DNA from 4 places in the Planococcus sp. APC 3900 genome. Region 1 is predicted to be linked to each of the others. Evidence: riboswitches for the same ligand, from Rfam matches in the RefSeq annotation. Region 1 holds a riboswitch; each other region holds the start of a gene.
The links. A riboswitch is a leader RNA that binds a small molecule or an ion and turns the genes downstream of it on or off. The one in region 1 is predicted to bind S-adenosylmethionine.

Region 1 (5,054 bases):
CGCTCCATATTCGGATGACATAATTTCCAGTTTGTCCACTACCTGCTCCGGTGTACCGACGACCATTCGGCGGCGGTTTTCAGCGACCAATAACTTTTCAAATTTGGAATAGGGATATGCCCTAGCATTTTCAGGAGGCGGTGTGCCTTTTGAAGGCATTCCCTGCGCACCCATGCACAAGGACAGATCCATCGATGAAGCCACCCACTCCGCCTGTTCGGCCGTTTCCTGACAGACGACGAATATCGCGAAGCCTACCCGGGGTTCGCTTTCTTTATGAGACTTAAACTGTTTCCGGTATTCTTTGGCAAACTCCTGTCCGCCTTCGCCATTGATGAAATGAGCGAACATATAAGGCAATCCTTTTTCCGCTGCCAGCTGTGCCGAGTTTTCACTTGACCCCAATATCCAGATCGGCGGGCTATGCTTCGTCACCGGTGTCGCTTTCATTCCGTAATACGGATGTTCTTCGGGAATCGAATCCATCAAGTACATGCGCAGCTCATCGATTTGTTTAGGGAATTGGCTGGTGTCCCGTTTTTTGCCTTCGTTCAATGCATAGGAAGCACGCGGCATGCCTCCAGGTGCACGGCCGACTCCGGCATCGATTCTGTCTGGATACAACGCTTCCAGCAGCTTAAAGTTTTCAGCAATTTTAAAAGGGGCATAATGCGGCAGCATGACACCACCCGATCCCAACCGAATAGTGTTGGTCACCGCTCCGAGATGGGCGATCAGCACTTCTGGCGAAGAGCCGGCCAGGGTCGTCGCATCGTGATGCTCAGATACCCAAAAGCGGGTATACCCCCATTGCTCAGCTTTTTGTGCAAGAACCGCCGTCTGTTTCAAGGCTTCCTGCGGTGAACTGCCTTCTGAAATCGGGGATTGGTCCAGTATGCTATAGCTTAATGCCATTGTAATCTCTCCTCTGCGCCATTTATTCTCGTTCACTCTTCAACCAAGTAACCGACCGACCGCAGCACTGTATAGATAAATGCTTGCGCCGCTTGAAAAACTTCTTCTTTTTCCGGTTCCTGAAAAATGTCGTGATAGCAGAATTTCCATTCCTTATAACTAAACTCGGTAAGCTGCTGCTTCAGCAGCCATTGCCGGGATGCGTCTATTTCAGTAATCATATCCCGCTCTGCTGTATGCAGATACGTCGGAATCCGAGGATACAAGTCGACAGCAGCTGCGGTTTCTTTCATATAGCTCTGCAACTCCTTATACCATCCAGAGGTGATGACTGAATGGTACAGTTTGTTTTCAGTTTCCTGATCTAAGGAAAATTGGTCTCTGGTCAAATGGCGGAGTTCAATGCCATGTTCCATTTTCCTCCGGCCCGTCAACTGAGAAACTCCCGGAAATGCATGAGGTGCTTTCGGAGGCAATTTCTTCAATTGAAGCCATGGAGAGGTGAAAATGGCACCGGCCACATTGAACTTTCGGTTTGCCAGCACATTCATCGCTATGGTTGCGCCCAGTCCATGCGCTATGACAAATACCGGCAAATCATTTTCCGATGACAGTTTCAGCATTTCACTTACTGCCTGCTCGTAGTCATCAAACGATTCACGGTGTACGTGATCGGCACCAGCATTCCTGCCATGGCCCGGCAAATCTCCCGTATAGACATGAAATCCAGCCGATCGCCATTTCTCAATTTGCCATGCATAACGCAGATGCTGCTCATACGCGCTATGGATCAATACCACTACCGCTTTTGCTGTGCCTTCCGCCTGCCATTTCCACATATTCCGACTTCCTTTCTCCACCAATAATTCTTACTGCTGTATTTCCTATTTGACGTTTTGATTTGATTTGTTACGATTATAGAATATCTTATCTTTTTTAAAGGAGCTTTGCCATGATTTATCCATATAAAGACAAATTCCCCCAAATCGATCCATCGGTTTTCATCGCTGACTATACGACCATCTCGGGTGATGTGACGATTGGCGCCCATTCATCGGTTTGGTTCAACACGGTTATCCGCGGCGATGTCTCACCAACCATTATCGGCAATAAAGTCAATATCCAGGATCTTTGCATGCTTCATCAAAGCCCTGGCAAAACCTTGCTTTTGGAAGATGAAGTGACCATTGGCCATCAAGTGACTTTGCATAGCTGCATCATCCGCAAAGGGGCGCTGGTAGGCATGGGGTCCGTCATTCTCGACGGAGCGGAAATCGGAGAAGGTGCATTTGTCGGAGCGGGCAGCTTGGTTCCTCCCGGAAAAGTCATTCCACCCGGCATGCTTGCGCTCGGCCGTCCCGCAAAAGTGGTCCGTGAACTGCGCGAAGATGACAAAATCGACATGGAACGCATCGTTCGCGAATATGCGGAAAAAGGGGCTTATTACAAATCTCTTCAAAAAGACTAACAAAAAAAGGATGACCAGGCATCGCTGCCCGGTCATCCTTTTCTAACGCATGTTTAAATACCAGCTTCTACGCCAGCTTTTTCTTTAAGAATTGCTGCTTTGTCAGTACGTTCCCAAGGAAGATCAACATCCGTACGGCCAAAGTGTCCGTAAGCTGCAGTCTGCTTGTAGATCGGGCGGCGCAGATCCAACATTTTGATGATGCCGGCAGGACGCAAATCAAAGTTTGCACGTACCAAATCATCCAATTTGTCTTCATCTACTTTGCCCGTGCCGAATGTATCGAAAGCGATAGACACAGGATGTGCTACTCCGATTGCATACGCCAACTGCACTTCGCATTTGTCTGCAAGGCCTGCAGCAACGATGTTTTTAGCTACATAACGGGCTGCGTAAGCTGCTGAACGGTCAACTTTTGTCGCGTCTTTACCGGAGAAAGCACCGCCGCCATGGCGAGCATAGCCACCGTAGGTATCTACGATGATTTTGCGGCCAGTCAAGCCCGCATCTCCTTGAGGTCCGCCAATTACGAAACGCCCAGTTGGATTGATAAAGTATTTGGTGTCTTCATCGATCCATTTTGCCGGAACGACTTCTTTGATGACGTATTCTTTAATATTGCGTTGAATCTGTTCAAGCGTTACTTCCGGGTGGTGCTGAGTAGAGATAACAATTGTGTCCACGCGTAGCGGTTTATTGTTTTCATCATATTCAACTGTCACCTGCGTTTTGCCATCCGGGCGCAAATATGGAAGAATTTCTTCCTTGCGTACTTCAGCCAAGCGGCGCGCCAATTTATGTGCCAATGAAATCGGCAATGGCATTAATTCTTCAGTTTCGTTGTTGGCATATCCGAACATCAACCCTTGGTCGCCTGCTCCGATATCGTCCATTTCTTTATCTGTCATTTGGCCTTCACGTGATTCAAGTGCCACATTGACTCCGGCAGCAATATCCGGCGATTGCTCATCGATCGCTGTAAGAACTGCACTTGTTTCTGAATCGAAACCATATTTAGCGCGTGTGTATCCAATTTCTCTTACCGTTTGTCTAACGACTTTTGGAATGTCCACATAAGTGGAAGTAGTGATCTCCCCTGCTACTAAAACAAGTCCTGTCGTTACAGTCGTTTCACACGCAACACGTGCGTTTGGATCCTCGGTTAAGATTGCATCCAAAATAGCATCTGAGATTTGGTCACAGATTTTGTCCGGATGCCCTTCTGTTACTGATTCTGAAGTAAATAATCGACGGTTTTTCAAAAAATGTTCCTCCTTATATCCTGCGAGATTGCTCTCGAAATTGATACGGTACTCGTTTCCCATGTCAAGTCCGTTCCGGAATTTCCGGATTGAACTTCAAGCCGTCTGTGGCCTTTCACACGAGGATTAAGGGCATTCCATAAAAAAATCCCTTCACTCATTCGTCATGAGGAAAGGAGAATCATCATAAGCACCTTTCACTCTTATCATCCAAGGCCTGTAAGCCTTGTTTCAGGTTTGGCACCATCACTGCAGTTGCAGCAGGTTGCCGGGTTTCATAGGGCCTGTCCCCTCCACCAGCTCGGAATAAGAGTATCCGTTCAATTTTTCATCATACGGAAATAGTTTGGGGATGTCAACGATTTCGGCGAATAAAATGCTCAAATTTTATTGCTGGATGCTCTCATCCTACGCAGTGAACATTCGTGAAGTTCTTTTCCTATCGGCCAGGAAACTGCAATAATTTCTAATTGGGATTATGTGATTTCATACAGCTCCTGTTATGATGGGAGTTAGCCCCATCTTTAAAACAATATGACCTTCGAATTTTCCAAGGAGCAACAGCCTCCGTCCTTCCCAATCCCCTAATATAGAACCTTATTTCAATATTTTTTCAATTCTGCAGCGAATTAGTATAGACTAATGAACCTAATGTGTTATACTAATGAACGAATATACATCCTCCCCATCGCCATGGGAATAACAGAAAAGGAAGGTACATATATATGACTTCAGTGAACTTTGCAAACGATTTGAAGGATCTTTTGACTGGCCCAAATGTACATGTTCAATTATCAGTGCCACAATTAGTGGAAGCAGCAACATCTCGCGGAGAAGCGGTTTTGACACGGGAAGGCGCTGTTAAAGCGGAGACTGGGAAATACACAGGCCGCTCGCCGAAAGACAAATACATGGTCGAAGAAGAAAGTTCTAAAAACAAAGTCGACTGGGGCAATGTGAACCGTCCGATTTCCAGCGAAGTGTTCGAAAACCTGTACGCTAAAGTGCTTAAACACCTAAAAGAAAAAGATGCGCTATACGTATTCAAAGGATTCGCCGGAGCTGACCACGAATCCCGTGTACCGATCCAAACTATCAATGAGTACGCGTGGCATAACCTGTTTGCCCACCAATTGTTCATCCGTCCGACGGCTGAAGAATTGAAAACGCATGAAGCTGAATTCACTGTAGTCTATGCTCCTACATTCATGGCAGACCCTGCAGTTGATGGGACCGCTTCTGAAACATTCATCATTGTATCGATGGAACAACGCATCATTTTGATCGGGGGTACTGAATACGCCGGCGAAATGAAGAAGTCCATCTTCTCAATCATGAACTACTTATTGCCTGAAAAAGGCATTCTTCCTATGCACTGTTCAGCGAACGTTGGCCAAGACGGCGATGTG
Region 2 (5,054 bases), on a different contig from region 1:
CATGCTGCCAAAGCCAATGCGCTTGCTGCTAAAATAAATCCTAATTTTTTCATGTCATTCTCCCCTTATCGTTTATCGATGGCTTTCGCCGTATAGTCGCCAGCTTGTTGAATCAATTGGACCAACACAATCAAAATGACAACAGTAACAATCATGATCGTATTATCGTAGCGGTAATAGCCGAAGCGGATGGCCAAATCTCCAATGCCTCCGCCGCCTACTACGCCTGCCATCGCAGAATAGGCGACCAGGCTGATGATGGTCAATGTCACCCCCTGGATAATGCTTGCTTTCGCTTCCGGCAGCAGAACGTCTTTGATGATCATCCATGGTGTCGCACCCACGGCAATCGCTGCCTCAATGACGCCTTTATCGATTTCACGCAGTGAGTTTTCCACAATACGTGCGAAAAACGGAATCGCCGCAACCGATAGGGACACACTCGCCGCAATCGGGCCAATGGTTGTTCCTGTAATAAGTTTCGTCAGTGGAATAAGTGCCACCAACAAAATGATAAACGGAATAGAGCGTACAATATTGACGATAAAACCAATCACAGCATTGACCGGCCGGTTTTCAAGAAATAAGCCGCGGTCTGTAATGAACAGCAAGATTCCCAAAGGCAGGCCGACAATCAAAGCCACTGCCAAGGAAATCCCGATCATTGTCAGTGTCTGAAAAAAAGCAGTCTGTATTTCGGGCCATAATTCAATAATTCGTCCCCATTCAACGCCCATTCGGAATCACCTCCACAATTGCCGATCTGCTTTCCATATACTTCAATGCATCCATGACGTCAGAAGAAGTCCCTTTCAACTCCATGATAAAAACGCCAAGCGGCCTTTCCTGAATGTACTCAATTGCTCCATGCAAAAAGTTTCCTTTGACCGGATAATTCTGCAGCATATCGGAAATTACGCCTTCTCCGGCCACTCCCCCTTTGAACAACACTTTCACTACTGTACCCGTAAATTCGCTCAACAGATGTTCCGGAACATTGAAAGAGACGACGCTGGAGATGAATTCCTTAGTCAATTCCTTTTGAGGATCTGCAAAAATGTCGTAGACCTGACCTTCTTCAATGACACGGCCACCTTGCATGACGGCCATGCGGTCACAGATTTCCTTGACGACATTCATTTCATGCGTAATCAGTACAATTGTGATGTTCAATTTAAGATTGATGTCTTTCAATAAACGCAAAATGGACAATGTGGTATTCGGATCCAGTGCCGATGTTGCTTCATCACATAACAAAACGGCCGGATTGTTGGCTAATGCCCGTGCGATGCCGACACGCTGTTTCTGTCCACCGCTCAATTGAGCTGGATAAACATCGCGTTTATCTGATAAACCGACCATTTCCAACAATTCCTCCACGCGGCCTTTCAGATTTTTAGATGGAGTGCCTGCAGCCCGAAGCGCAAAAGCGATATTTTCGTACACCGTCTTTTGGCTGATCAGGTAGAAATGCTGAAAAATCATGCCGATTTTCAAACGGGCTTTTCTCAATTTTTCACTGTGTAGTTTGGTCAAATCATTGCCATCTACTGTGACGCTGCCGGAAGTCGGCCGTTCAAGCAAGTTGATGCAACGGATCAGCGAACTTTTGCCGGCACCTGAATAGCCGACGATGCCGAAAATTTCACCTTTTCCGATTTCCAATGAAACATTATCCACTCCAGTGACGGTGCCATGCTTAGTTGTGTAAGTTTTCGTCAATTTCTCAATCTGTATCATAGCTTCCTCCCGCCAATAAAAAGATGCCTCTTTCATCAAGAAAGAAGCATCGAAAAATTTAGTTTCTCGACTTATCTTTCGGAACATTGGGTTCCGTTGGATTTGGCACCTTCCCAATCGGGGGTTGCCGGACGTCACAGGGCCTGTCCCTCAGTCTCTCTTGATAAGTTTAAGTTATTTAATTGAATTTTATGTTACAGGCATCCCCAGCGAGTGTCAATCTACTTTTTGAATTTTTCGTACAATTGCTCACGGCGATCGGCGAATACCGGAATGCGCTTCCGGACTTCCTCTACTTCATCCAAATCGATTTCTGCATAACCAATGCCTTCCTCTTTCTTCATATCCAAACGAACTTCTCCCCAGGGAGCGATCACCATCGTGCTGCCGCCGAATTCATTGTTTGGATCACTGCCGATACGGTTCGAGGCGACAATAAAAATTTGGTTTTCGATGGCGCGTGCCTGCAACAAGATGCGCCAATGATCAATCCGCGCTTCGGGCCATTCCGCTGATACAAATACAAGTTTTGCACCGTTCAGCGCCTGGGCACGGATCCATTCAGGAAAACGGATATCGTAACAAATGACGCCTCCGTATGTCTGATTATCCAATTCGAATGTGCCAAGTGTATCGCCTTCTTCAAGATGGATATGTTCATCCATTAAACAAAAACGGTGAGCTTTATCGTATTCCGAAACCAGCCCGCCGTCTTTGTCGACAACGTACATCGTATTATAGAATCCTCCGTTTTTTTCAGTCGAAACAGAGCCACCCACAATATTGACTTTATGCTCTTTCGCAAAACTTTTGAGCAATTCCACTGTCCGGTTTGTGCTGTCTGCCAATGTATCCAGTTCGGTCAATGCATATCCTGTATTCCACATTTCAGGCAAGACGATCGTCTCCGCTCCATTGCTTGCCGCTTCCGTTAAATAATCCAGGACCTTCCGATAATTCAATTCCGGCTGACCAAAAGCGATATCCATTTGAACGCATGCAATTTTCATTCGTTTCTCCTCCACTAGACAAGTTACCTTCAACTCTATAAGATTTGAAGTAGAAGTGCAATTATTTCGAAAATAAGGAGAATCACATGGACTTTTCAAAACGGCTCCAAAACTTGCCCACGCAGTTTTTCGCTTCACTGGTGGCCAAAACAAGCAAAGCAATCGCTGAAGGACGCGATGTCATCAATCTTGGCCAAGGCAATCCCGACCAGCCGACGCCCGATCATATTATCAAAGCCCTGCAAACCGCTGCAGCCGATCCAAAAACGCATAAATATTCACCTTTTCGCGGCATAGCGGAACTGCGTCAAGCCGCTGTGAATTTTTACAAACGCGAGTATGGTGTGGATATCGATCCTGACCTCGAAGTTGCAATCTTGGCAGGAACGAAAATCGGACTTGTTGAGCTGCCCTTGGCTCTGTTGGATCCGGATGATCTATTACTTCTGCCGAATCCCGGTTATCCGGATTACCTGTCGGGAGCCCCGCTTGCAGATATCGGGTATGAGCTGATGAGGCTGAATCCGGAAAATGGCTATTTGCCGGATTATGCCGAGTTGACTGGAAGCATCCGCTCACGCGCCAAACTGATGTATTTGAACTACCCGAACAATCCGACCGGTGCAGTAGCGACTAAAGAATTCTTTGATGAGACAGTCAAATTCGCCAAGGACAACAGCATTGCGGTTGTCCATGATTTCGCTTATGGAGCTGTCGGGTTTGACGGAAAAAAACCGGTCAGTTTCCTTCAATCTGAAGGGGCTAAAGAAGTTGGCATCGAAATGTACACTTTATCGAAGACTTACAACATGGCAGGTTGGCGCATCGGATTTGCTGTCGGCAATTCCAAAATGATTGAAGCCTTGAACTTGATCCAGGACCATTTTTTCGCCGGTTTGTTCCCTGCCGTCCAATTGGCTGCGGCAGAGGCGTTGAATGCCGACCAGCAATGCGTAGATGAATTGGTCGGCCTTTATGAAAAACGCCGCAACGTCCTGGTGGCTGAATGCGCGCGGATCGGTTGGAACATCAAAGCACCACAAGGCTCTTTCTTTGCCTGGCTGCCGGTTCCAGAAGGTTTCACCAGCGTGGAATTTGCCGACTTCCTTCTTGAGAAAGCAGATATTTCAGTTGCGGCAGGCAGTGGTTTCGGCGATGTTGGAGAAGGTTTTGTCCGTGTCGGATTACTGGTTGATGAAACCCGCATCATTGAAGCGGTCAATCGCATCGAAGCTTTGAAATTATTTTAGAGTGCATAAAGGACAGCGTCCCAATACGGGGCTGCTGTCCTTTTAAAAATTGAGAAGATTGTCCACATCTGATTCATTTCACAAAACCGATATGCTCGAAAGGCGACAACCTGATTTTCACTTCACCAAGGACTGAGTCTTTAGAAACAAAACCCAAAACCCTGGAATCCATGCTATTTAAGCGGTTATCCCCTAATACATAATAAGATTCGGCAGGTACGACAAATTCCTGGAAATCTTCAGTCAGCTGCATCAATCCTTCTTGCTCCGCCGCTTTCCGGTTCTTATCCAAATAAGGTTCCGCTTGGGGAGTGCCGTTCACATACAGCTGATCGTCTTTCATTGAAATGCGGTCTCCTGGAACACCGATTACCCGTTTGATGAAATTGACGCCATTGGGTGCTTTGAAGACGATCATGTCAAAATTTTCTATCGTATGAATCTTAAAAAGCATGACTTTGTCATTTTCTTCGAACGTGGGCATCATGGATTCTCCATGGACAGCTACCGGTTCAAACAGAAAATACCGTGATCCCAAGACGATAAGCACAGTCAAAAAGATGACCCGCATCCAGGAAATAAACTCTTTTACCGGATCTTCAAACACATCGTCCCCTCCTGCTCCTGCTTATTCTTTCTTAATTATAATACGCATGCCAATTTGTGCATACTTTCGATTCTCTAATACCTAATGAATCCCAAAAGTGTTTAAGATTTTTCCAGTCCGAATTGTCTGTTGCCCAACTCCTTATTCGGTACAGCATCAGCAGCCTTACACCCTTTTTCATACGGCCGATTCCCGTCTGAATCGTCAGACTTTTGAGCGTATCGCAATTTTATGTTACACTCAATAAAAAATGTAGGTGATTAGAATGGTAGGAAGAAATGATCCATGCCCATGTGGCAGCGGCAAAAAATACAAAAAATGTCACGGAAAACAGCAAACTGTATCCATCAATGATTTGGTGAATGATGAACTGTTCAAAGTACGCCAACAGTTCTTCTCGGAAAATCCAAACCAGGAACAACTTGCAGAATTCCGTGAACTTCAGCA
Region 3 (5,054 bases), on a different contig from region 1:
TGAAACCCTTCATCAGTCCTTAAACCTGGTGAAGGGTTTTTAGTTGGGTGAAATCGTCATTCATGAAAGGGTGCTGTGGAGTTGTCGCCTATCTTATTTGCTTTTGCTGTTCTATGATAAGGAAAGAAGAAAGCCAGAGCGTTTTTTGGAAGGAAGATTAATATGGCAGCGGAAAAATGGAAGGCTTTATTTTGGATCGCACTGGCAGAGCTGTTTGCGCTGAGTCTATGGTTCAGCGCGAGCGTGACAGGACCAGAATTAAAAGAACTGTGGAGCCTCACGACACGAACGGAAGCCTGGTTGTCGGCAGCTGTTCCAGTCGGGTTTATCATCGGCACATTGTTCAGCGTCTACTTCGGCATTGCAGATCGCTTTAATGCGCGGAAAGTCTTTGCACTTTCCGCATTGGCAGGAGCGCTGATCAACGGACTGTTGCCGATTGCCGACAGCGCTCTTACTGGCATTGCATTGCGTGTATTGACTGGGGTGTCACTTGCCGGTGTTTATCCGACCGCGGTCAAACTGCTCTCACTTTGGTTTCCGACAAAACGAGGGTTAGCCCTCGGGATTTTGATTGCCGCTTTGACCTTAGGCTCGTCACTCCCCCATTTTATCAGCATCTTTTTTTCCTCTGTAGATTGGAAACTGGTCATCGTTGTAAGCTCGCTGCTGGCATTGGCTGCATCGGCTATTATGAACTGGATTGTGAAGGACGCCCCAGCTTCTTCACAACGTATGGTATTCTCCTTTAAATTAATTAAAAAAGTCTTGCTTAATAAACCTGTTATGCTGGCGAACTACGGCTATTTCGGCCACATGTGGGAATTGTATGCGATGTGGACATGGTTGCCTGTTTTTATTGCTGCCAGCTTTGCAAGTGCCTTGCCTCAAGTCAGTTCGGCAACCATCGCTTTCTCGTCTTTTGCCTCAATTGGAATTGCAGGAGCGGTTGGCTGTGTACTGGGAGGTTTAGTGGCAGACAAGTTAGGCAGGTCGCGGCTGACCGTTCTTTCTCTCGGAGTCAGTGGTGCCTGTTCAGTTATCATCGGTTTCACGTTCGGACAGGCTTTATGGCTGACGTTGCTGGTCGCAGTGATTTGGGGGATGTCTGTGATTTCCGATTCTGCCCAATTTTCAGCAGCGGTAACGGAATTTGCAGATGCTCCGTATTTAGGGACAGCTCTGACATTCCAAATGTGCATCGGGTTTTTGATCACCATTTTCTCAATCAATTTAATTCCAATTGTGCAAAGCATTATCGGGTGGGAGTGGGTGTTTGCAGTATTGAGCATCGGTCCTGTATTGGGCTTGATTTCCATGATGAAATTCCGTATCTATGAAATAAAATCAGCTAAACAATAGTCTTTAGTACATAGACAAAAAGAACTATCGCTTTTGCGTGAAAATGATTATGATAGAGAGAAAAGAACGTAGATGGTTGCAAAGGGGATAGCAGGATGAATTGGTTGCCGAAGAGAAAAGATAAGGTAGCAGCTTTCTGGGAATGGTTTGAAGATAATAAAGAAGCCTATTTTGATTTGGACGATTCCGGTAGAGACAAGCTCTTTAACCAATTGGAAAAGAAGTTGCATAAAGTAAATCGGCATCTGGCTTTTGAACTCAGTGAAGGGCTGGTGGACGGAAAACGGGAATTCATCGTCAGCGCTGATGGCATGGTGGAAGCATTTGATGCTGTGATCAATCTGGTCGGCCAAGCCCCTGATTTGCCACTCTTTACGATCGTGGCGTTTCGTCAGCCGCAGGAAGAAGAGGTTTCCATCGAGTATGGTGAAATTGAACTGTCATGGGAAGACATTTTCTGTACCTTCGAAAAAGACAGCGATGAAGTCAACCTGATTTTGTACATCAAAGGATTTACAGAAGACAATGAAGATGAATTCGTCTCGGCTTCATTTATTCTGCTGGATACGATCATCGGCGAATACAATGCCGGCATGCGCATCGGTGAAATCGAATTTACCAGTTACGAAGGGCAGCCGGACGTCCGGCCAGTGAAGGAACTGCAAAGCCTTTTTTAATGGAGAGTGAAACCGTACTGAATAACCCAAGCAAAAGGCCTGTCTGAAATCTTCAGACAGGCCTAGACTATAGACAAAGTCTTTCAAAAATGAATAGCGGTGCATACCCCAACCGGTCCGGCCACTTCGCGTTCCGTGGGCTCAGCTTCAGCCTCCTCGTCACTGCGTTCCTGCGGGGTCTTCAGCTTTCGCTGTCCCACAGGAGTCTCCGTGGCCAGCCCGATCGGGGGCGTGTAGCTTCAATCAAAGGAAATAGCCTGCTAGTCAGAATCCGGAAACCATCGTCATCGTCCCAATAAACTTAGTAACTCCTTCATACAAAAATCCGTAACGCAAGGCGGCGAAGGGCAAAGATATGCTCCTGCATCGCTTCGCTAGCTTCGTCGCAAGCCCGCAGGAAAGCGTCCACCTGGAGTGCAGGATCCAATAGAAAGACAACAAATTGCATATTCACCCTTTGAGCGACATAAATATTCTTTTGTCTACAAGCTGGGGCTGTCTGAAATCTTCAGACAGGCCTTTTGCTTTTGAACTTATGAGGATTGTTCTTGCTTATTAAGGCGTTGGCGGGCAGATGAAAGGGCGGGAGTGATGGCTTTCTTTCCAAGTGCTTTGGCTAAGCCGAATTCATAACTGATTTTCCAAAAATGGTTCAGGCTTGTATCAATCATTTGCTTGATCGAATAGCCTGTGCGGCAGTCTGTTGTCAATAGACCAAGAATGGCATATTGCGAATGATTTTCTCTAGCCATTTATACGCCTCCCTATATCAAGTTGATATATATCACTTTGCTATAAAATACTCTTTTTTTGACCTTTCGTATAAAATTTGATAATAAAATGCTTTATGCATTCAATAAACAGGTATAGCAAGTAAAAGGAGGGAGAGTGATGGAGAATAAAGAAAAAGCTGGAAAGAAAACAGGTCGGGCAATTTCCAACAAACTGACAGCAGATATGATTAGCTCACTGCCAACCTGTATAAAAGGGTGGTTATCCGAAATTGGGGCTATTGGCCATGAACAAATCAATTTGGTGAGTCTTAAGCAATCGGGGTAATGAAACTGAAACCAGAACAGAAGCAGTGGACCGTATCCGAAGCAGAGCAAATCAGCTATACGGATCCACCTGCTTTCCGATGGATCGTGAAGCTGAAAATGGGCAAAGGCGTAGTTGTGACAGGAAAAGACAATTTCCTGGAAGGGAAGGCAAGTATGCACATCAAGCTTGCAGGCATCATTCCGATTTCCAAAACAGTTGATGATGAAAAGACCAATGAATCGGCACTCCAGCGCTACCTGATGGAACTCGCCTGGTATCCTTCGGCTGTCCTCAGTCCCTTCATTTCCTGGTAGGAGGTGGACGCACACTCCGCAACAGCGACCATGAATTTTGAAGGCCTTAAAGGTTCTGTCACTTATTTTTTCAATGAACAAAACGAATTGCTGAAAGTGGAAGCCTGGCGCTACAAAGACAGTGGAGAAGACGCCCGTTCCCTGCTGTGCGTGGGCACTGTTAAAAAGCAGCGGAAAGTGGGGGGACTGACCGTTCCAGTGAAGATGGAAATCAGCTGGATGCTGGAAGAAAGGCCGTTTACTTGGTATCGATTTGATGTACATGACATACGATTCAATTCTATCAATGGACAATTTTCATGAAATGATGCTTTTAAGTGATGGACTGCAGACAGGATCAGTAGGCATTCTTGATTTCTTCCAATCATATTTATAGAACTTAACTCCTTTTCCTGGTCCATTTTCAACGGTTAGTTGAACGCATTAAGCTGTTTTATACATTAAATGTATACATTGTGAAAAAAATCACAGAAATTTCATTGTTTTTTGACAGATTGCCTTGACCTGCTCTTCAGATACAGGTACCATATTTAGAATACTTAAAACTGAATAGTGAATTCTTATCGAGAGAAGTTGAGGGACTGGCCCTATGATGCTTCAGCAACCAGCCGAAAGGTCAGGTGCTAAATCCAGCAGGCAAGAAATTGTCTGGCAGATGAAAAGGAACGAGTTTGATATCGTAAAGCCTTCTTTTTCATGAAGGCTTTTTTTGTATATATAGGAGGTTGAGAAGAGTGGGATTATTAGACGAATTAAAGACCAGGATTTTGACGGCGGATGGTGCCATGGGAACATTGCTGTATTCATACGGCATCGAGTATTGCAATGAGGAATTGAATCTGCAGCGCCCGGAAGTGATTGAGAAAATCCATTTGGATTACATCAAAGCCGGCGCGGATATTATCCAGACCAACACATACGGAGCGAATGCAGCGAAGCTGGCACGCTACGGTTTGGAAGAGCAAGTCGCTGGCATCAATAAAGCCGCGATCGACATCGCCAAACGTGCAGCAGCGCCGGGCGGCCAATTCGTTTTCGGAACCATCGGCGGAATCCGCGGAATCCGGAAAAGCGATGCCACCCTGCAGGAAATCATTGCGATGGTGGACCAGCAGGCAAGCCACTTGTTGGCGGGAAATCCCGACGGCCTATTGCTGGAAACCTATTACGATTTCGAAGAACTCGCAGAAACGGTCAAGCACCTGAAAGGGATGACGGATACGCCGTTGATTGCGCAAGTATCCATGCACGACCCGGGGATTCTGCAAAATGGAATGTCGCTGAACGAAGCTCTTCATCAACTGGAAAGTCTGGGAGCGGATATTGTCGGCGTCAACTGCCGTCTTGGCCCGCACCATACCATTCAGGCCTTTGAAGAAGTCACATTGCCTGAAAAAGCGTTTTTATCGGCTTACCCGAACGCCAGCCTGCTGGATGTGGAGGATGGTCGGATCGTCTATGAATCGGAAGCGGATTATTTTGGGCGTGCCGCTTTGTTATTGAGAGAAGAAGGGGTCCGTTTAATTGGAGGCTGCTGCGGCACGACGCCGAAGCACATTGAAGCGGTGAAAAAGCACCTGAACCATTTGCCGCCGATTGTCCATAAAGAAGTCACGAAAAGAAAACCGATTGTCATCCGTGAAGCGGAAGCATTGGCAGT
Region 4 (5,054 bases), on a different contig from region 1:
AAAGTAGCCGATGACCACAATAATGATAGCCATGAACAGATTTGGCAAGAATGCCAACAATTTGTCCATCATATTCGAGATTGGCTGTGCAACATTGTTCATGTCCAGTGCCTGCAGCACGCTTGGAATAAACAAGATAAAGATGAGGTAATAAAGAATTTTCCCTATAGAATCCAGTTTGCTGTCCGCATCTTCTTTTGTTTTAGCCATATGGCCTTTCACCATAGCTCGGTCTGCCCCTGCTTTTTTTAATCCTTTCGTAAAAATGGCCCGAACGATCGTCGCTACTATCCATGCGATGAGCAGTAATAATAATGCTCCCAGAACGTTTGGAATATAATCGATGATCGTGTTGCCGACTCCTCTGAAAGAATTGCCCACATCGTTCATATACTCAACTCCTTTTTATTTTTTTATATCTTTAGTTACTATCCCCTCAGTGCTCCACTCCTAAACTTCCAATGAGGCTATTTGGCATCCAAAAGAAAAACCGTCCACGTAAGGACGGTTTTTAAAACACAAAGAAAGGTTTTTAAGAAGCAGGAACCTCTCTTCGCTTGCCGATCGTCAATATCAAAATGCCGCCTAAAAGCAGCATGACTCCGAGCCACGACAGTCCACTTAGCACTTCTCCGACAACCACTACCCCTAAAACAGCGGCTGTCAGTGGCTCAGCCAATGACAAAGTGACTGCAGAAGAAGAGGGAATCTGCTTTAATCCAAAAGAAAAAAGCAGATAGGATAGACTGGTTGCTCCAATCCCTAAATAGATGATCAGAGAAAAATTGAGCGGTACGGTGATGTAGCTTACATCAAACAGCAATAAAAATGGCAGCAGGCAGCAAGCACTCAATGAAAAAATCACAGCGACTGCAGAAACAGTCTCCATCGCCTTGAGTACAGATTTGCTTACCAGCGCATAAACTGCAAAGGAAAATCCAGCGCCCAAAGCCATAGCGATGCCCACTGGATCCACCAGTTGCTGGCCTTTATTGGAAAATAATAGCACGCAGCCGGTTAATGCCAGAAGCGTCGCACTTCCCCAGATTCGGTCAGGTTTTTGTTTTAAGGCTATCCACTCGATCAATCCTGTTAGTACAGGTGCGCTTCCGATCGTGACAACGGTGCCGATAGCAATTCCAGTCATCTGGACGGAAGAAAAAAATAAAGGTTGAAATAGCGCCATACTGATGGCTGCAAGAATAGTGGCAGGCCATGGAATCGTCCGGACCGATAGTTTCCTGGCTACAATTACGAACAACAGTAAAGAAAAACCGCCAATTGCTAAACGAAAAGCGCCGATTGATAGCGGATGGACTGCCCCTTGAAAAAAAGACTGGGCTGTACCTGTGGTTCCCCATAAAATTGCAGCCAGCAAAACCAATAAATACGCCATATAATTCAACATCAACACCCCTGTTCTTGAACTTCTTCTTCTAACATACCATGGCGTCAATGGTTTGAGATAGCTGTCTTCTTCTATTATAATAAAAGAAAAGAGGAGGAGATCCCATGTATATGACAGTCCAGGAAACTGCCGCATTTTTATCCATGCCTGAAGAACAAGTCAATCGCTATGTATTGGAAGGCCGTATTCGCGCAGTCCATGATGGGGAGCAGTACATGATCAACACCTCTCAGTTCGGAACACATTTCCAACAGCTGGAACAGGCCAAGCAAGCGCTGGAGGAATGGCGAGCCACTCCGATACCAGACGATGTGGATATCAAGGACGAGGATTAACTAAAAAAGCACCTGAAGTGGGATCGGATTCCCGCCTCAGGTGCTTTTTCATCGAATCCCGCTTAGCGGGTAAGCTCTGGCACTAATAAGCTTTTTAATTTTTCTTCGATAAAGCCGCCCCATTTTTCAAATTCCACAAGAAAACCATCGTGGCCAAATTCGGTTTCAATGATTTCCCAACTCACATCCTTTTGCTCTTCAAGCCAAGGAACCAGCAATTCACTCGGATACAGCAAGTCATGCGTAAATGATAGAGCATAAACCGGAACATCAAGAATGGTTTCTCCGATATCGTGTGTGTTCATTGCTTTCAGCAGCAACAGGTAGCTATTGGCATCAAACCGCCCCGCCAACTTCTTCCCTTGGTAATTCAAATAAGACTGCACATTGAATTCTTCTCCGGCTTTGCTGCGTCCAAAGCGCTGATTGAACATATTCCCGCTGCGATATGTGACCATACCAGCCATACGGGCTACTTGAAATCCTTTCAGGTCAGCTGAGCTTTCATAATTTCCGCCATTAAAATCTCTGTCGCTTTCTATGGCTTGAATACCGATATGATTGAAAGCCAAACCGTAATCGCTGTAGTAGGGAGTAACGGCCAGGGGGAGAATTGCATCCACAAATTCCGGGTACAGTTTCCCCCATTCCAGGGCCTTCATGCCTCCAAGCGAACCTCCCAAAACTCCTGCAAGATGGTTGATCCCCAATTTCTGCAATGCATAGTATTCTGCGCGAACCATATCACGTATCGTCAGAGTCGGAAAGTCTGCACGATATGGTTGGCCCGTTTCCGGATTAATGGTCAGTGGGCCTGTCGATCCGTGGCTGCCTCCCAACACGTTAAAAGTGATCACTTGAAAAACATCTGTATCCACCGGCTTGCCTGGTCCGATTAACCCTGCCCACCATCCCGGGTTTTCTTCGGATCCTATTGCATATTGATCGCCCGTCAATGCGTGGCAGACCAGCACAGTTGGAGCATTTTCATCTCCATGACGTTCGTATGCCAGCTCTACATGATTTATCGTCTTCGTTGAATCCAGGGTTAATGAGCCAATGGATACTGTCGCCATTCAAATCCCTCCTTAAACGTTTTCCAAAACTGCGGCCTGAATGGCCTGCTCCAAATCGGCGATTAAATCTTCCGGATTTTCCAAACCGACCGATAAGCGGATCAATTCTTCCGTTACACCCGACGATTTCAGCTCTTCATCATTTAACTGCTGATGTGTAGTTGAAGCCGGATGGATGATCAACGACTTGGCATCTCCTACGTTCGCAACATGGGACCAGAGAGCCACACTGTCGATTACTTTGCGGCCCGCCTGCCGTCCGCCTTTGATGCCGAAATTGACAATCGATCCGAAACCGTCATTTTTCAAGTATTTTTTAGCCAATTGATGTGATGGATGATCTTCAAATCCAAGGAAGTTGACCCATTCGATCTGCGGATGCTGCTTCAAGTAGTCTGCAACAATTTGAGCATTGCTGCTGTGTTTCGGAATACGCAGGTGCAAAGTCTCCAGTCCTTGGAGCAAGGCATGTGCACTTTCCGGGCTCAATGAAGGACCGAAGTCACGAAGCAGCTGGACACGCAGTTTTGTCGCAAATGCAGCATCCGGTACATCGATGCCATAACGCAATCCGTGATAGCTTTCATCCGGCTGTGTGTAATTCGGGAAACGTGGATTGTCCCAATTGAATTTTCCTGCATCCACCGCAACACCGCCGATGGTCGTGCCGTGTCCACCAATCCATTTTGTAGCGGAATGAATGACCACATCAGCACCGAACTCGATCGGGTTGCTGCCATATGGTGAAGCAAATGTATTGTCAATCAATAAGGGAAGCCCGTTTTCATGGGCGATTGCCGCTACTTTCTCTACATCAAAAACGTTCAGGCTCGGGTTGCCGATAATTTCTCCGAATACCGCTTTTGTCTTATCGGTGATTGCCGCTCTAAAGTTTTCAGGATTGGTTGCATCAACAAATATGGTTTTAATGCCGTAACGCGGCAACGTATTGGCGAATAAATTATAAGTGCCGCCGTACAGGTTGCTGTCCGCTACGATTTCGTCTCCTGCTTCAGCAATATTTAAAATGGAGAACGCAATTGCCGCCATTCCTGAAGATAATGCGACTGCAGCAGTCCCGCCTTCCAATAACGCCACGCGCTGTTCAAATACATCAACTGTCGGATTCATGATGCGTGAATAGATATTGCCGGTGTCTTTCAGACCGAAAAGGTCTTGTGCATGCTGCGTATCTTTAAACACATAAGAAGTGGTTTTGTAGATCGGCACCCCTCTCGATCCTGTTGTTGGATCCGCCTGTTGTCCGCCATGCAGCAATAAAGTTTCTGGTTTTAAGTTTGTCATTTTCTATTCCCCCTAATTTTTTTATTCATGAAAATCACCGAAGAGGACAGCAAAAAGCCCCCTTCGCTAAGAAGAGGGCCGTAAATTACGGAGTTACCTCCTCTCATCTGTCAGAACCTATCGTTCGGTTCTGTAGGAATTAGCACCTTTCCAGACATGGTCGTCTGTTGGTTGCCGGGCATCACAGGGCCTATCCCTCCGCCACTCTTGATAAGAGTTATTAAATTTAGTTTTTAGTCTTGTTGAGAAGTATAAAAATTTTAACAAGGTTTGTCAACCCTATTAGTCAAAAAATTTTGAAACCTTGTTTCTTCCCAAACGTTATCTTCTAGTATAGAAGGAGGAATGAATATGCTTGGATGGGTTCTGCTGTTGTTTATCGCAGGCTATGGAATCGGTTGTTTGCACGGTTCCCTCGCAGCACAATTTTTATCTGGGGTGAATGTCAAAAAAGAAGGCGTCAAAAATTCCGGTGCTTCCAATGCCGCCATCGTGCTGGGTTGGAAATACGGTTTGCTGGTTGCTTTGATCGATATTATTAAAGGCTTTGCCGCTGTCGCAGCTTGTCGTTTTCTGCTGGAAAAGGGTGCCTTTTCCCCCGAAATCATTTGGACTTTTCTATTTATAATAGGTGCCGGTGTCGTATTCGGCCATAATTTCCCATTCTATATGAACTTCAATGGCGGCAAAGGCACGGCTTCGGTGATCGGTGTCATGCTGGCACTGGACTGGAAGCTCGGGCTGGTTGGCCTGGCACTGCTCATCGGTGTTTCGCTTGCGACCAATTATTTGGTCATTGGTGTACTGGTCCTTTACGCAGTCTATTTTGTTATCGCTTTCGGTCCTGCCGTCGGACCATGGCCATTGCTGACAGCTTGTGCCTTATTTGCTATGGCCATATGGAAACATAGCGAAAATATTATTCGAATA

Region 2: linked by a shared signal. The riboswitch ahead of QMA04_RS02540 (methionine ABC transporter ATP-binding protein) and the one ahead of metK (methionine adenosyltransferase) in region 1 are both predicted to bind S-adenosylmethionine.
Region 3: linked by a shared signal. The riboswitch ahead of QMA04_RS09320 (bifunctional homocysteine S-methyltransferase/methylenetetrahydrofolate reductase) and the one ahead of metK (methionine adenosyltransferase) in region 1 are both predicted to bind S-adenosylmethionine.
Region 4: linked by a shared signal. The riboswitch ahead of QMA04_RS03305 (O-acetylhomoserine aminocarboxypropyltransferase/cysteine synthase family protein) and the one ahead of metK (methionine adenosyltransferase) in region 1 are both predicted to bind S-adenosylmethionine.

The regions. Positions count from the first base shown of each region.
Region 1 covers NZ_JASDCT010000009.1:89,355-94,408, forward strand. Annotated here, with positions in the region: gene QMA04_RS16320 (LLM class flavin-dependent oxidoreductase) at 1-915, opposite strand, end outside; gene QMA04_RS16325 (alpha/beta hydrolase) at 948-1,754, opposite strand; gene QMA04_RS16330 (gamma carbonic anhydrase) at 1,868-2,383, shown strand; gene metK (methionine adenosyltransferase) at 2,437-3,645, opposite strand; SAM riboswitch class I at 3,846-3,958, opposite strand; gene pckA (phosphoenolpyruvate carboxykinase (ATP)) at 4,371-5,054, shown strand, end outside.
Region 2 covers NZ_JASDCT010000001.1:511,102-516,155, reverse strand. Annotated here, with positions in the region: gene QMA04_RS02550 (MetQ/NlpA family ABC transporter substrate-binding protein) at 1-53, opposite strand, end outside; gene QMA04_RS02545 (methionine ABC transporter permease) at 66-737, opposite strand; gene QMA04_RS02540 (methionine ABC transporter ATP-binding protein) at 727-1,740, opposite strand; SAM riboswitch class I at 1,809-1,910, opposite strand; gene QMA04_RS02535 (carbon-nitrogen family hydrolase) at 1,962-2,750, opposite strand; gene QMA04_RS02530 (pyridoxal phosphate-dependent aminotransferase) at 2,837-4,000, shown strand; gene lepB (signal peptidase I) at 4,074-4,607, opposite strand; gene QMA04_RS02520 (SEC-C domain-containing protein) at 4,873-5,054, shown strand, end outside.
Region 3 covers NZ_JASDCT010000004.1:38,842-43,895, forward strand. Annotated here, with positions in the region: gene QMA04_RS09290 (MFS transporter) at 163-1,362, shown strand; gene QMA04_RS09295 (hypothetical protein) at 1,458-2,039, shown strand; partial or broken gene QMA04_RS09300 (PadR family transcriptional regulator) at 2,669-2,791, opposite strand; gene QMA04_RS09305 (hypothetical protein) at 2,931-3,098, shown strand; partial or broken gene QMA04_RS18220 (DUF6920 family protein) at 3,098-3,697, shown strand; SAM riboswitch class I at 3,952-4,056, shown strand; gene QMA04_RS09320 (bifunctional homocysteine S-methyltransferase/methylenetetrahydrofolate reductase) at 4,129-5,054, shown strand, end outside.
Region 4 covers NZ_JASDCT010000001.1:656,400-661,453, reverse strand. Annotated here, with positions in the region: gene QMA04_RS03325 (mechanosensitive ion channel) at 1-390, opposite strand, end outside; gene QMA04_RS03320 (DMT family transporter) at 533-1,408, opposite strand; gene QMA04_RS03315 (helix-turn-helix domain-containing protein) at 1,513-1,743, shown strand; gene metX (homoserine O-acetyltransferase MetX) at 1,806-2,819, opposite strand; gene QMA04_RS03305 (O-acetylhomoserine aminocarboxypropyltransferase/cysteine synthase family protein) at 2,832-4,124, opposite strand; SAM riboswitch class I at 4,225-4,341, opposite strand; gene QMA04_RS03300 (glycerol-3-phosphate acyltransferase) at 4,476-5,054, shown strand, end outside.